DNA from 2 places in the Arthrobacter sp. PAMC25284 genome. Region 2 is predicted to be linked to the other one. Evidence: riboswitches for the same ligand, from Rfam matches in the RefSeq annotation. Region 2 holds a riboswitch; the other holds the start of a gene.

Region 1 (7,143 bases), 1.2 Mb from region 2:
GTCCTCGGTGCGGCATTGACTTTCCTGCTGATCCGGCAGGCCCGCAACCAGCGGATCGTCAGCATCGCCGTGCTGTCCGTGACCCTGCTGCTTGAGTGCTGGCTGCTCGCGACCGTGTGGGAGGGCGGGGCGGCGGCCGTGAACATCGGCGGCTGGCTTCCGCCCTGGGGCATCGTGCTGGTCGTGGACCAGTTCTCGTCGCTGATGCTCGTAGTCTCCTCCACGGTGAGTCTCGCCGTGCTCGTCTACGCGACAGGGCAGGGCATGGCGGACGGCGACGAGGACGCCCCGGTCTCGATCTTCCACCCCACCTATCTGATCCTGGTGGCCGGCGTGTCCAACGCCTTCCTGTCCGGTGACCTGTTCAACCTCTATGTCGGATTCGAGATCCTGCTGACCGCCAGCTACGTCCTGATGACTTTGGGCGGGACCGGCCCCCGGATCCGCGCCGGGGTGACCTACGTGGTGGTCTCGGTGGTTTCCTCGGTGCTCTTCCTGATCGCTATCGCCATGATTTACGGCGCCACCGGAACCATCAATATGGCGGATCTTGCGCTCAAGCTCGCGGACGTGGACCCGGGCACCCGGGACCTGCTGCACGTAATGCTGCTCGTGGCGTTCGGGATCAAGGCCGCGGTGTTCCCGCTGTCCTTCTGGCTCCCGGACTCCTATCCGACGGCGCCGGCCCCTGTCACCGCGGTGTTCGCCGGGCTGCTGACCAAAGTGGGCGTCTACGCGATGGTACGGACGGAGACGCTCCTGTTCCCCGGGGATGCGCTCAACGCCCCGTTGATGGTCGCAGCACTGCTGACCATGGTGGTCGGCATCCTCGGCGCACTGGCCCAGAGCGACATCAAGAGGCTTCTGTCCTTCACCCTGGTCAGCCACATCGGCTACATGGTCTTCGGACTCGCCCTGTCCACCGTGGCCGGGCTGGGCGCCGCCGTCTTCTACGTGGCCCACCACATCACCATCCAGACCAGTCTGTTCCTGGTGACCGGCCTGATTGAACGCCGCGGCGGCAGTTCCTCGGTGGACCGGCTGGCAGGGCTGGCGAAACTCTCCCCGCTGCTGGGCGTACTGTTCTTCCTCCCCGCCATGAACCTGGCCGGGATCCCGCCGTTCTCCGGCTTCCTCGGCAAACTCGGCCTCGTGCAGGCCGGCGTGCAGCTCGGCACACCATTGGCCTACGCGCTGGTGACCGGGGGAGTGCTGACCAGCCTGCTGACCCTGCTCGCCGTCGCCCGGGTCTGGAACAGGGCCTTCTGGCGCCAGCCCGCGGACGCCGAACACCCCGACCCGGTACTGCTCGCCGCTCCCGCGGATTCAGCCACGGGAGACCGGGCAGGAAAAACCAATGTCACGCTGCTGCCGCGAACGATGGTGGGGTCCACCCTCGGCCTCGTGATCGCCGGCGTCGCACTCACGGTATTCGCCGGGCCGCTGTTCCAGCTCGCAGACCACTCCGCGCAGGAGATGCTGGACCGGTCCGCCTATATCCAGTCGGTACTCGGCGAGGAAACCCCGGTCCCCGCGGCTCCGCAATCCGGGCAGGCCCAGCCGCAGAACAGCCCGCAGCCGGGGGCCGGGACATGAGCAGGCAGCGGATCTCACTCCGCCAGGAAGTGCCCCTGCTCGTCTGGCTCGTCTTCGTCTGGGGCGCGCTGTGGCAGGACTTCAGCGCGGGTAACCTGCTCTTCGGTGCCTTGATCTCGGTGGTGGTCGCCCGGCTGCTTTACCTTCCCCCGGTGGAGCTGGGCGGCCGGTTCAATGTGCTGCGCGCCATCGCGTTCGCCGTCATCTTCCTGGGCAAAGTGGTGGCGGCGAGCATCCAGCTTCTGGTGCTGGCCGTGGTGACCGGGCCGCGGGTGATCAGCGCCATCGTCGCGGTCCCCCTGCGCAGCCACTCCGATCTGCTGGTCACGGCCACGGGGCACGTCATCTCGCTGATCCCGGGCTCGCTGGTGGTGGAGGTGGACCGGTCCACCTCCACGCTCTACATCCACGGAATCAACGTCCGTACTGCCCGGGACGTGGCCCGGCTCCGCAAGGAGGTCCGCGACACCGAGGCCGGGCTGATCCGCATCATGGGGTCGCGCGAGGAATTGTCCGCCCTAAAACAGGAGGGGGGCGCGTGATGCAGCTCGTCCTGACCGTGACCGCCATCGTTTTGTCCCTGGCCGCCGTCGGAGCGATTATCCGGATCGCGGTCGGCCCCTCGCTGCTGGATCGGGTGCTCGCGGCCGACGTGCTGCTGGCCATTTTTGCGGCCGCGCTGTGCATCGACATGGCCGTGAACCGCCGCCTCAACAACATCATGCTGGTTGTGGCGATCTCCATCATCGGCTTTGTCGGATCCGTGACCGTGGCCCGGTTCGTCGCGGACCGAAGGGAGACTCCCCGTGACTCCTGAGGATTTCCCCGTCGAGGCAGTGATCGACGCCGTCTCCGCCGTCTTTATGGTGGCCGGCGCCCTGCTGTCGCTCGCGGCGGCCATCGGGCTGCTGCGTTTCCCGGATCTTATGAGCCGGATGCACGCCGCCACCAAACCCCAGGTGCTGGGTCTGTTCCTGCTGCTCTTCGCCCTGGGGCTGCAGATGCGGACCTGGTGGGTGTGGCCCGTCCTGCTGGTGGCCTGGATCTTTCAGCTGCTCACCGTGCCTGTGTCCGCCCACATGGTGGGCAGGGCAGGCTACCGGACCAAGCACCTGCACCCGGAGCTGTTGAGCACGGACGAGCTCGAAGCCGTGGTCCAGCAGGCGGCCGCCCAGCCTGATCCGAACGCCGACGACGGCGGGCCTGCCGGATCCGGCGCACCGCACGGCAGGTAAGCCGACGGCAGTCCGTCCGGCCGCTGGCGCTTAGACGATGTCCTGGGTTTTAGCGAAGCGGGTGATGGCCCGCTGGGTGCCACGGTTCGCGAGGACCTGGATGATGGCGCTGACCGACGCCGAGATGAGAGCAAATGTCAGTGCGTGGCGCAGGGTGGTGGGAACGTCGTCGTCGTCGCCTTTGGGCGGTTTGGACCCGGTGATCTTTTCCCAAGTGGTGTCGACCAACTTGGTGCCGACGAAACCGGCGAGCAGGCTGATGCCGGTGCCGAGCAGTTTGATGAAGAGGTTCATACCGGGACTCCTAGGGGGCGGGAACTGGACTTGACCAGCCTAACGTTTTCGCCGGGCCCGTCCATACCGGCCGTCCGGCTCCGGCTGCGCCGCCGGGACCGGGCAGAATACGTCTTTCGGCCGCCGAATGTTACTGCAGGCCGTGAAAGCGCGGCGCTTCAGGTGTAAGCTGGGCCACGCCCACAAGGGTGATTTTTAATACGACAGGGGAGCGCCGCCGGCGACACCACTGGAGAAATCCAGAGGCATCACAGGCGGGCGCTGAGAGTGCGGACAGCCGCAGACCCTCGAACCTGATCCGGTTAGTACCGGCGCAAGGGAGTCGAGTTCTCAGAGTGCCCGGTGCGGCGGCGGAAGCTGTCGGACCGGGCACCCTCCCCTCCTGTTCCTCAGGAGGACGGCATGACATCTGTAGTAACCAAGAAGACCAGCTATAACTGGCGCGTTGTGGACATCGTGGTGGCCGCGTTGATCGCGGTCGCCGGCGGCGTGATCTTCTGGGCCTGGTCCCAGGGCGCCAACGTGATTTCCGCGCCCATTAATGCACTCTATCCGCCGCTCACCGGCCTCTACGCCGGCGGCTGGATGATCCCGGCCGTGCTGGGCATGCTCATCATCCGAAAGCCCGGAGCCGCTTTGTTCTGCGAAACCGTGGCCGCGACAGGTGAGTTGTTCATGGGCTCGCAATACGGGGTCGCGGTGCTCACCTCGGGCCTGCTGCAGGGCCTCGGCGCGGAGCTGGTGTTCGCGCTGGTCCTGTACAAGAAGTTCAGCGTCCCGGCTCTCTACCGGAAGTTCAACCTGCCGGTGGCGTTGCTGGCCGGTGCCGGCGCGGGCCTGTTCTGCGGACTCAATGACTCGTTTACGCCGTGGGGCTGGAACATCGCCTATGCCGCACCGGACAAGCTTGTCTACATCATCTGCACCACCATCTCCGGAGCCCTCATCGCCGGCGGGCTGTCCTGGCTCGCGACCCGGGGCCTGGCCAGGACCGGTGTCCTGGGCTCGTTTGCCTCCCGCAAGGCCGCCACGGAGCCCGTCTTTTCCTGATCACGGGACAGCCCTCATGACATCGATTCAGGCAGTCCGCCCCGCGGCCGTCACGGCACGGGGTTGGGGCTGGCGGCATGCCGGGCGAGCCCGGCCCGCCGTGAATGCGCTGGACCTGGACATCCGGCCTGGCGAACGGGTCCTCCTGCTGGGCCCATCCGGCGCTGGCAAATCCACCCTGCTCCATGCCCTCGCGGGCGTGCTCGGCGATAGTTCCGCCGGTGAGCCAGGTGAATCCGGTGATACCGGGGATTCCGACGAGACCGGCAGCCTCCTGATCGACGGGGCCCCGCCCCGGGACCGGCGTGGCCGTGCCGGCCTGGTCCAGCAGGACCCGGAGACCCAGGTCGTGCTGTCCCGGGTCGGTGACGACGTAGCTTTCGGCGCCGAAAACCTATCGGTGCCTCCCGCGGAAATCTGGGCGCGCGTGCACGAATCACTCGACGACGTCGGGCTCGGCGCACTGTCCCAGGACCATCCCACGTCGGCCCTCTCGGGCGGACAGAAGCAGCGGCTGGCGCTGGCCGGCATCCTGGCCATGCGCCCCGGGCTGCTGCTGCTGGATGAGCCCACCGCCAACCTGGACCCCGCCGGTGTGCTCGAAGTCCGCGACGCGGTAGGCCGCTGCCTGGAAAAGACCGGGGCCACCCTGGTGGTCGTGGAGCACCGCGTTGCGGTCTGGAAAGATCTCGTGGACCGGATCGTGGTGCTGCAGCCGGGCTCCGCCACGGAGCCGGCAGTGCTGATCGACGGCACGCCGGACGCGGTGCTTGATCAGGCGCGGGACATGCTCATGGCTGCGGGCGTCTGGGTGCCTGGCCATGTGCCCGCCACCCGGGCCCGCACCACAGCCCGGCGGGGTGATGCTGCCGCACACGGTGCGGGACGGGGCGCCGGGCCCTCTGCCGCAGGCGGCGTGCTGCTCGCCGCGGAACAGCTGGCGGTTTCGCGCGCGCAGCCGCGACGGGCCGGGCTCCGGGACGGCTTCCGCCGGATTGCCCCGCAGCCCGTGCAGGCCGGGATCACCACCGGGGTCCGCGCCGGCGAAGCCCTGACCATCACCGGCCCGAACGGCGCCGGGAAATCGACCTTCGCGCTGACACTGGCAGGCTTGCTCCGCCCCGTCGCCGGAACCGTGAGCGCCAGCGATGCCCTGAGCGCCGGCGTCGGAAGTGACCCCTACCAGTGGAAGGCCCAACAGCTGATTGCACGGATCGGGACGGTGTTCCAGGAACCCGAGCACCAGTTCGTCACCGGCCGGGTGATCGATGAACTGATGTTCGGCCCCCGCCACCTCGGCTACGGAGAGGACCGGGTGGAGGAGCTTTTGGAGCGGCTGCGGCTGACCGACCTCGTGGATGCCAACCCCTACACGCTCTCCGGCGGGGAGAAGCGGCGGCTGTCGGTGGCCACCGTCCTCGCCGCCCACCCACAGGTGCTGGTCCTTGACGAGCCCACCTTCGGCCAGGACGCAAACACGTGGGCCGAGCTCGCTTCCTTCCTGTCCGAGCTGCTCGATGCCGGAACCGCGATCGTCTCCGTGACCCATGACCAGGAATTTACGGCAGCCCTGGGCGGTACGGAACTCAGCCTCGGCGCTCCGGGCCGCGCCGGGCGCGGCAGCCGGGAGCACGGCGGGGGCCACCATGACCTCCGGGGCCGCGAACTGCCCGGGGCGGCCCCGTCATGAGGGATGCCCTGGCCCTTCGCGGCAACCGGTCCGTGCTGACCCGGGCCAACCCGCTGGCTAAGTTCACGGCCGTCGTCCTCATTACCTTCGTGCTGGCGTTGTCCATCGATTGGGTCTCGGCCTCGGTGGCACTGGCGTTCGAACTGCTCCTGTTTCCCCTCGCCGGCCTGACCCTGGTCCTGCTGTGGCAGCGCGGATGGCCACTGATCCTGGCCGCGGCACTGGGCGGATGGAGCACCGCCATCCTGGCGCCGGACACCGGGTCCATCCTGGTCGACACCGGGATCTGGTCCATCAGTGAGGGCTCCTTGCAGCTGGGGTTGGGGTTCGCGCTGCGCGGGCTCGCAATTGCCCTCCCCGCCGTGCTGCTGATGAGCTGCACGGACCCCACCGATCTGGCTGATGCGCTCGCCCAGAAGGCAAAGCTGCCGCACCGCTTTGTGCTGGGAACCCTGGCCGCGATGCGGCTGGTGGGGCTGATGGCCGAAGAATGGCAGACCATCGGGATGGCCCGGCGGGGCCCGCGGCGTGGGCTCGCGCGGCAACCCCTACCAGCGGATCCGGGCCACCCTGGGGCAGAGTTTTGGACTGCTGGTTCAGGCGATCAGGCGCGCTTCCCGGCTCGCTGTCACTATGGAAGCCCGCGGTTTCGGCGGGGCCGAGCGGACGTGGGCACGCCCTTCGACGTTCAGCGGCCTCGACGCGTGGGTCCTGCTGGGCGGCCTGGGAATCGCCGCCGCCGCAGTTGGCGCCGCCCTCGGAGCCGGTACATGGAACATGGTCTTCCTCGCGCAGCAGTAGCGGCCGCTGGCCAGGTTATCGCATGATGTGGGTATGAGGGGGCGAATCTGCGGACCGGGCCGCACTTCCTGCCTCGGGTAACTCATCTGTGATATTTTCGTGGAATGACTCAAGAGACTGCAGAACACGTTGGCATCCTGCTCCGCGACGCCCGGGGAGAGAAAGGCTGGACCCAAGGGCAGCTCGCCGCCGAGCTCGGGACGAGCCAGAGTGCCATCGCCCGGATGGAGCAAGGCAAACAGAACCTCAGCCTCAAGATGATCCAGCGGCTGGAAGCCATCGTCGGCCGCAGCATTGTCAAAGTGGGCCGGCCGCAGATGACCCACCTCAGGGTGGAGGGCGGCCGTACCCTGTCCGGCGCCGTCGACGTCAATAGCAGCAAAAACGCCGGCGTCGCGCTGCTGTGCGCCAGCCTCATCAACCGCGGCACCACTACCCTGCGCCGCCTGGCCCGGATCGAAGAGGTCAACCGGATCG
Region 2 (7,143 bases):
TGGACGTGTCCGACGCCGGCCGCGGTCCCGCGCTGCCCGGTCACCGATTCCTCGGTCAGGAATTGTTCGAGGAATCGCTGCGGCGGGAGGGCCAGGCTGTCCATGACCACATTCATGCCGTCCCAGGACCAGGCATCGCGGGGCCGGTCCCAGTACAGCTCAATCCCGTTACCCTCGGGATCGGTGAAATAGAAGGCCTCGCTGACGAGGTGGTCCGCGCTTCCAGTGAAGGACTGCGGCGCGTACTGCGCAGCGCTGGCGACCGTGGCGGCCAGCGCAGGCTGGTCCTCGAACAGCAGCGCCGTGTGGAAGAGTCCGGCCTCGCCGCGGGAGGGGATCCTCAGTCCGGGGGCCGGGGCGAGGTGCACAAGGGGTTTACGTCGGCGGCCGAGGTAGAGCCCGCCGTCCTGCTCCGCCACAATGTCCAGGCCGAGGGCACGCTGATAGTAGTCCGACATGAGTTTCATGTCCCCCACCTTGAGCATCACGGTGCCCATGGCGAGTTCGGCGGGAAGAAGATCCTGGGTGCTGGTTTCTGCGGTCATGGGCGCTCCGGTGTTCCTGCGGCCACCGACCCTCGATGACCCTACATAAGGCTAAATTACTTGAAGCTTCAATTTATTCCTAATGGGCCGGTTGCTGCCGGAGCGACCGGTTCGCCGCGAAGGACAATGTGCTTGAGTTCCTGCAGGGTGCCCAGATTGGTCCGGGGATCCTCGGCGCAGACCAGGACGTCGGCGCTGGCCCCCTCGCTGATCCCGTCGGCGCCGAGCCAGTCCCGTGCGGACCAGGTCCCGGCGTCGAGGGCCGCCCTGGCCGGCAGGCCTGCGGCGTGCAATGCCTGGATTTCGTCCACAATGCGCCCGTGCCGGATTACGCTCCCGGCATCAGTGCCGGTGTAAATCGGAACCCCGGCCTCGAAGGCCTCGAGGATCCGCTCGCTGCGGCGCTGCCAGAGCGAGCGCATGTGCGCGGCGTAGCGCGGAAACCTCGCCTCGGCCTGGGCGGCAATGTCCGGGAACGTGGCGATGTTGATCAGGGTAGGGACGATCGGGACGCCCTGCTCCACGAAACGCGGAAGGTGCCGGGGAAGGAGCCCGGTGGCGTGCTCGATGCAGTCGATCCCGGCGTCGAGCATGTCATCGAGCGTGTCCTCAGCGAAACAATGCGCCGTCACCCGCGCGCCTTCGTCGTGGGCCGCCTCGACGGCGTCCTTAAGTACTCGGGCCGGGAAGCTCGGGGCAAGGTCCCCGGCGTCACGGTCGATCCAGTCCCCGACGAGTTTGACCCAGCCGTCCCCGGCCTTGGCCTGTTTCCGCACAGCCTCTACGAGGCCTTCCGGTTCAACCTCGACGGCGAAACCCCGCAGGTACCGCCGGGTCCGGGCGATATGCCGTCCGGCCCGGATGATGCGCGGCAGGTCGGCCCGCTGCTGCAGCCAGCGGGTGTCGTGGACAGCCCCGGCGTCGCGCACCAGCAGGGTGCCGGCGTTCCGGTCCGTGAGCGCCTGTTCCTCGGCGGTATGGTCCGGGACATCCCCACCGGGTCCGAGTCCGATGTGGCAGTGGGCGTCCACGAGGCCCGGGATCACCCAGCCGGCGAGGACCCGGTCCGGTCTGACGGCAGGCCGCCGGAAGGTCAGGACGCCGTCGACCGACCACAGTCCATGCTCTTCCCGGTCCGGGGCGGTCAGCACCGGGCCGCTGAACTCGATGATCCTGTTCATGACTCCAAGCGTAGACCTCCTGCCGGCCCCGGCCCGGTCATATCACGGCACCTGGTCCGGCGTGTGGTAGCTTCATCTACGACCACACGGGTGCCCTTGCAGGGGCTGAGATCGGGCTGATGCAGCCTGCGACCGTTGAACCTGTCCGGGTAATGCCGGCGAAGGAAGTGAGTAATCCTTTGAGCACCACAGAAATACAGCACAGCCCTGCCCAAGATGAAGCACCCGGTACAACGGAGAGGGCTGAAACCCAGTCCTTGAAGTCGCACTCGCTGGCTTACATCGCTGACGACACAACGGGGATCCGCGTCCCGGTCACCGAAATCGCGCTGGAAATCTCCCCGAATGGCGAGCCCAACGCCCCGTTCCGGGTCTATCGGACGGAGGGCCCCGGCAGCGATCCCGTGGTGGGTCTCGAGCCGTTCCGCGCCCCGTGGATCGAGGCCCGCAAGGACACCGAGCCGTACAGCGGCCGGGAACGGAACCTGCTCGACGACGGCAAGTCGGCCGTGCGTCGCGGCGCCGCCTCCGCCGAGTGGAAGGGCACACAACCGGTGCCCCGCCGCGCCGTCGAAGGCACGACCGTAACCCAGATGCGCTACGCAAAGCAGGGCATCATCACCCCGGAAATGCAGTTCGTGGCGCTGCGGGAAAACTGCGATGTGGAGCTGGTTCGCAGCGAGGTGGCGGCCGGCCGCGCCATCATCCCCAACAACATCAACCACCCCGAGTCCGAGCCGATGATTATTGGCAAGGCCTTCCTGGTCAAGATCAACGCCAACATCGGGAACTCGGCCGTCACCAGCTCCATCGCGGAGGAAGTGGACAAGCTGCAGTGGGCCACGAAGTGGGGAGCGGACACCGTCATGGACCTCTCCACCGGAGACGATATCCACACCACCCGGGAGTGGCTGATCCGCAATGCGCCCGTCCCGATCGGCACCGTCCCGATCTACCAGGCGCTGGAAAAAGTCAACGGCGAGGCCAACGCGCTCACCTGGGAGATCTACCGGGACACAGTGATCGAACAGTGCGAGCAGGGCGTGGACTACATGACCGTCCACGCCGGCGTCCTCCTGCGCTACGTACCGCTCACGGCCAACCGTGTCACGGGGATCGTGTCCAGGGGCGGTGCCATCATGGCGGGGTGGTGCCTCGCACACCACCAGGAAAACTTCCTGTACACGCACTTTGACGAGCTGTGCGAAATCTTCGCCAAATACGACGTCGCGTTCTCACTCGGGGACGGGCTGCGCCCGGGCGCGACGGCGGACGCGAACGACGCCGCGCAGTTCGCCGAACTGGACACCCTGGCCGAACTGACGAAACGGGCGTGGGAATACGATGTCCAGGTCATGGTGGAAGGTCCGGGCCACATTCCCTTCCACCTCGTCCGTGAAAACGTCGAACGCCAGCAGGAACTCTGCCAGGGCGCCCCGTTCTACACGCTCGGCCCGCTGGTCACCGACATCGCTCCCGGCTATGACCACATCACCTCGGCAATCGGCGCCACCGAGATTGCCCGCTACGGCACGGCAATGCTCTGCTACGTCACGCCCAAAGAACATCTCGGGCTTCCGAACAAGGACGACGTCAAGACCGGCGTCATCACCTACAAGATCGCCGCCCACGCTGCCGACCTCGCGAAAGGCCACCCGGGCGCCCACGAACGCGACGATGCACTCTCCAAGGCGCGGTTCGAATTCCGCTGGCGCGACCAGTTCGCCCTCTCCCTGGACCCGGTCACGGCCGAATCCTTCCACGACGAGACGCTGCCGGCAGAACCTGCCAAGACGGCCCACTTCTGCTCCATGTGCGGACCGAAGTTCTGTTCCATGCGGATCAGCCAGGACATCCGCGACGAATACGGATCCGCGGAGTCGCAGGCCGCGCTGGCCGAGATGGCAGCCGGGATGCGGGAAAAGAGCCAGGAGTTCCTCGCCTCAGGCGGGAAGGTTTACCTTCCGGAGCTCTCAGTCGGCGGCCGCGCCTAGCCGGCCGGACGGTTGCCGGAGGATCCGCGGACGGTCCCGATCAGCACGCCTGGGCGTGCTGGGACCGGCTGACTTCGGCAATGAATGAACGGATGATCCGGCGGCCTTCCGCCGAATCCTGGGGCCGGTGCCCGCCCGCGGCGACGTGGTGCAGGGCGCCGGTCTCCCGCAAATAGCCGGCGATTTCCTCGTAGAGCGGTTCCCAGCCGCCGGTCAGGACCAGGGTGGGCACGCCGGGGACGATCTGCAGCGGCGCCTCCCAGGGCGGCGCCTGCAACCGCAGCCGCCGGGCAGCGCGGACGGCCTCCGGCGTTGTCGCCCCGGGGGCGTCTGCGGAGAACGCCCGCCGAAGGTACTCGCGCTGAAAGTCTTCGTCGCTGAGCTGATGGCGGACGTCATACAGGGGCTGCATCAAGGCCCGGTGCGCCGCCGACGCCGGCAGTTCAGCCGTCAGCGACAGGCAGGCCGGTTCCACCAGGGTGAGGGACTGGACAAGATCGGGCCGCTGGACGGCGGCCATCATCGCCGCGATGGCTCCCTGCGAGTGGGCCACGACGTGGCCGCCGGCCTCACCGCGGCCGTCATCGGCCAGCGATGCCAGGACTATGGCGGTGTCCGCGGCGAAGTCCGTTTCAAGTGGTTCAGCGTCTGGTTCAAACCCGTGACGCCGGAGGAAAAGGGCATCGTAGGAGAGCGCCAATCCGTGCTGCTTCGGCCACGCGGCAGCCCCGAAGCTGCCTGCCCCGTGGACAAAAACTACGCGCTGCTTGAACATTCTCTAACCCTAGGGCACCGACCCGTCAATCCGGCGGGCGACATAGCAGCGGTTGGCGGGTTACTTGTCTCCGCCGAGGAATTTATCGAAGCCCTTGGGCAGGTTCAGCTGGGAGGGATCAAAATCCCCGCCCTGCTGGCCGAAGGAAGCTCCGGTCGGCAAGGCCTTGGCCCCTGCCGCGCGCCGGGCCTCCGCGTCGCGAAGTTCCTGGGCGGCCTTGGCGGGGTTGCCGGAGCGCGCCTTCTTCTTCGGCGCGTTCTTGGCACCCTTGCGGGCCGCTCCCCCGGCGCCCGGCATCCCCGGCATGCCGGGCATCCCGCCGCCGGCGGCCATCTTCTTCATCATCTTCTGGGCCTGCGCAAACCGCTCCAGGAGGCCATTGACTTCGGAAACGTGCACGCCGGAACCGCGGGCGATGCGGGCGCGGCGGGAACCGTTGATGATTTTCGGTGCGACGCGCTCGTGCGGCGTCATCGACCGGACAATCGCCTCAACCCGGTCGATCTCGCGTTCGTCGAACTGCTCCAGCTGCTGCCGGATGTTCTGCGCGCCCGGCATCATCATCAGCATCTTCTTCATGGAGCCCATGTTGCGGATCTGCTGCATCTGGGCCAGGAAATCGTCGAGGGTGAAGTCTTCCTGGTCGGCGAATTTCTTCGCCATCCGGGCTGCCTCGTCCTTGTCCCAGGACTTCTCGGCCTGCTCGATCAGGGTCAGGACGTCGCCCATGTCGAGAATGCGCGAGGCCATCCGGTCCGGGTGGAAGAGTTCGAAGTCGTCCAGGCCTTCGCCGGTGGACGCGAACATTACCGGTTTGCCGGTGACGGAGGCGACGGACAGTGCGGCACCGCCGCGGGCGTCGCCGTCGAGTTTGGACAGCACAATGCCGGTGAAGTTAACACCCTCATCGAAGGCCAGCGCCGTGTTGACGGCGTCCTGGCCGATCATGGAGTCAATCACGAACAGGACTTCGTTGGGAACGATGGCCCGGCGGATCTGGCGGGCCTGTTCCATCATCTCGGTGTCGACGCCGAGACGGCCGGCGGTATCGACGATCACGACGTCGTGCAGGGTGCGTCGGGCCTCGTCGACGCCGGCGCGGGCGACGGCGACCGGATCACCGGCCGGGTGCTCCAGTTCGGACGTCGCACCGGGGTGCGGAGCGAACACGGGCACGCCGGCACGCTGACCGACCACCTGCAGCTGGGTGACGGCGTTGGGGCGCTGCAGATCGCAAGCGACGAGCATGGGGCTGTGGCCCTGGGCTTTGAGCCATTTGGACAGCTTGCCGGCCAGGGTCGTTTTGCCCGCGCCCTGGAGGCCGGCGAGCATAATGACGGTGGGACCGGTCTTGGCGAGGCGGATCCGGCGTGTCTCGCCGCCGAGGATCTCCACGAGTTCCTCGTTGACGATCTTCACGATCTGCTGGCTCGGGTTCAGCGCACCGGAGACCTCGGCACCGAGGGCACGCTCGCGCACGCGTCCGGTGAATTCCCGGACCACCGAAACGGCCACGTCCGCGTCCAGGAGGGCACGCCGGATCTCGCGTACCGTGGCGTCAACGTCCGCCTCGGTCAGGCGGCCCTTGCCACGGAGGTTCTTGAAGGTTGCTGTCAACCGGTCAGAGAGTGAATTGAACACGCGCCGTGCACTTCTTTCAGTGGATGTACGGATGGCGGCCGGTCCGGCACGCCAGCGTCGCGACTGGGGTTCGCCTGAACGAACCGTCTCGACAACGGGACTCGACTATCTAGGGTACCAAGTCGCGCCGTCAAGGTGGCATGCTGGCTTAGGTGACCAGCGAAACAACGGTGAAGACCCTGCTCATCCTCGGCGCCTCGGGCGACCTGACCGGCAGGCTGCTGCTGCCCGGCCTGGCCCGGCTCGTGGCCCGCGGCCGCGCCGACGGCCTGACGCTCGTTGGCGCGGGCTCGGACGACTGGCCCCCGGAACGATGGCGGGACCGGGTTGAGGAGTCCTTCGCGGACGAGAACTCGCAGGCCGACGCTTATGGCAAGCGGGAGCTGAAACGGGTCGCTGCTTCCAGCAGCTACCACCGGCTCGATGTCACCGCCGAAGGGCGCCTTGCAGGGCTGATCGCGGAACTGGACGGCCCGGTGGCGGTCTACTTTGCGCTGCCGCCGCATGTCAGTCAGTTGGCCTGCGAGGCCCTCGCGCCGGAACAGGTGCCGGCCGGGACGCGCCTGGTCCTGGAAAAGCCGTTCGGCTCGGATGAAAAATCCGCCCGCCGGCTCAACGCCACGCTCGCCGGCCTCGTCCCCGAGGACCATATCCACCGGGTGGACCATTTCCTGGGCAAGGCCACGGTCCTGAACATCCTGGGCCTGCGCTTCGCGAACACTTTCCTGGAGCCGGTCTGGAACCGGCAGTACATTGCGCAGGTGGAGATCATCTTTGATGAGGACCTGGCCCTGGAGGGACGCGCCCGCTACTACGACGGCGCCGGCGCCCTCCGCGACATGATCCAGAGCCATCTGCTGGAGATCCTGGCGCTGATGGCCCTTGAGCCCCCTGCCTCCATTGACGAACGGGACCTCCGCGACGCCGTCGCAACCGTCCTGCGGGCCAGCAGCATCAAGGCCCCCTACCGCACGAGCACCCGCCGCGCACGGTACACGGCCGGCCGC

The links. A riboswitch is a leader RNA that binds a small molecule or an ion and turns the genes downstream of it on or off. The one in region 2 is predicted to bind thiamine pyrophosphate.
Region 1: another riboswitch for thiamine pyrophosphate. It lies ahead of KY499_RS12875 (ECF transporter S component); the one in region 2 lies ahead of thiC (phosphomethylpyrimidine synthase ThiC).

What each region holds. Positions count from the first base shown of each region.
Region 1 covers NZ_CP080382.1:2,784,919-2,792,061, forward strand. The annotation lists gene KY499_RS12850 (Na+/H+ antiporter subunit D) at 1-1,596, shown strand, start outside; gene KY499_RS12855 (Na+/H+ antiporter subunit E) at 1,593-2,138, shown strand; gene KY499_RS12860 (monovalent cation/H+ antiporter complex subunit F) at 2,135-2,413, shown strand; gene mnhG (monovalent cation/H(+) antiporter subunit G) at 2,403-2,831, shown strand; gene KY499_RS12870 (DUF4235 domain-containing protein) at 2,862-3,125, opposite strand; TPP riboswitch at 3,321-3,463, shown strand; gene KY499_RS12875 (ECF transporter S component) at 3,528-4,175, shown strand; gene KY499_RS12880 (ABC transporter ATP-binding protein) at 4,192-5,865, shown strand; partial or broken gene KY499_RS12885 (energy-coupling factor transporter transmembrane component T family protein) at 5,862-6,666, shown strand; gene KY499_RS12890 (UDP-N-acetylglucosamine 1-carboxyvinyltransferase) at 6,771-7,143, shown strand, end outside.
Region 2 covers NZ_CP080382.1:109,474-116,616, reverse strand. The annotation lists gene KY499_RS00500 (VOC family protein) at 1-545, opposite strand, end outside; gene KY499_RS00495 (amidohydrolase family protein) at 614-1,726, opposite strand; TPP riboswitch at 1,803-1,910, shown strand; gene thiC (phosphomethylpyrimidine synthase ThiC) at 1,879-3,720, shown strand; gene KY499_RS00485 (alpha/beta fold hydrolase) at 3,761-4,495, opposite strand; gene ffh (signal recognition particle protein) at 4,556-6,136, opposite strand; gene KY499_RS00475 (glucose-6-phosphate dehydrogenase) at 6,289-7,143, shown strand, end outside.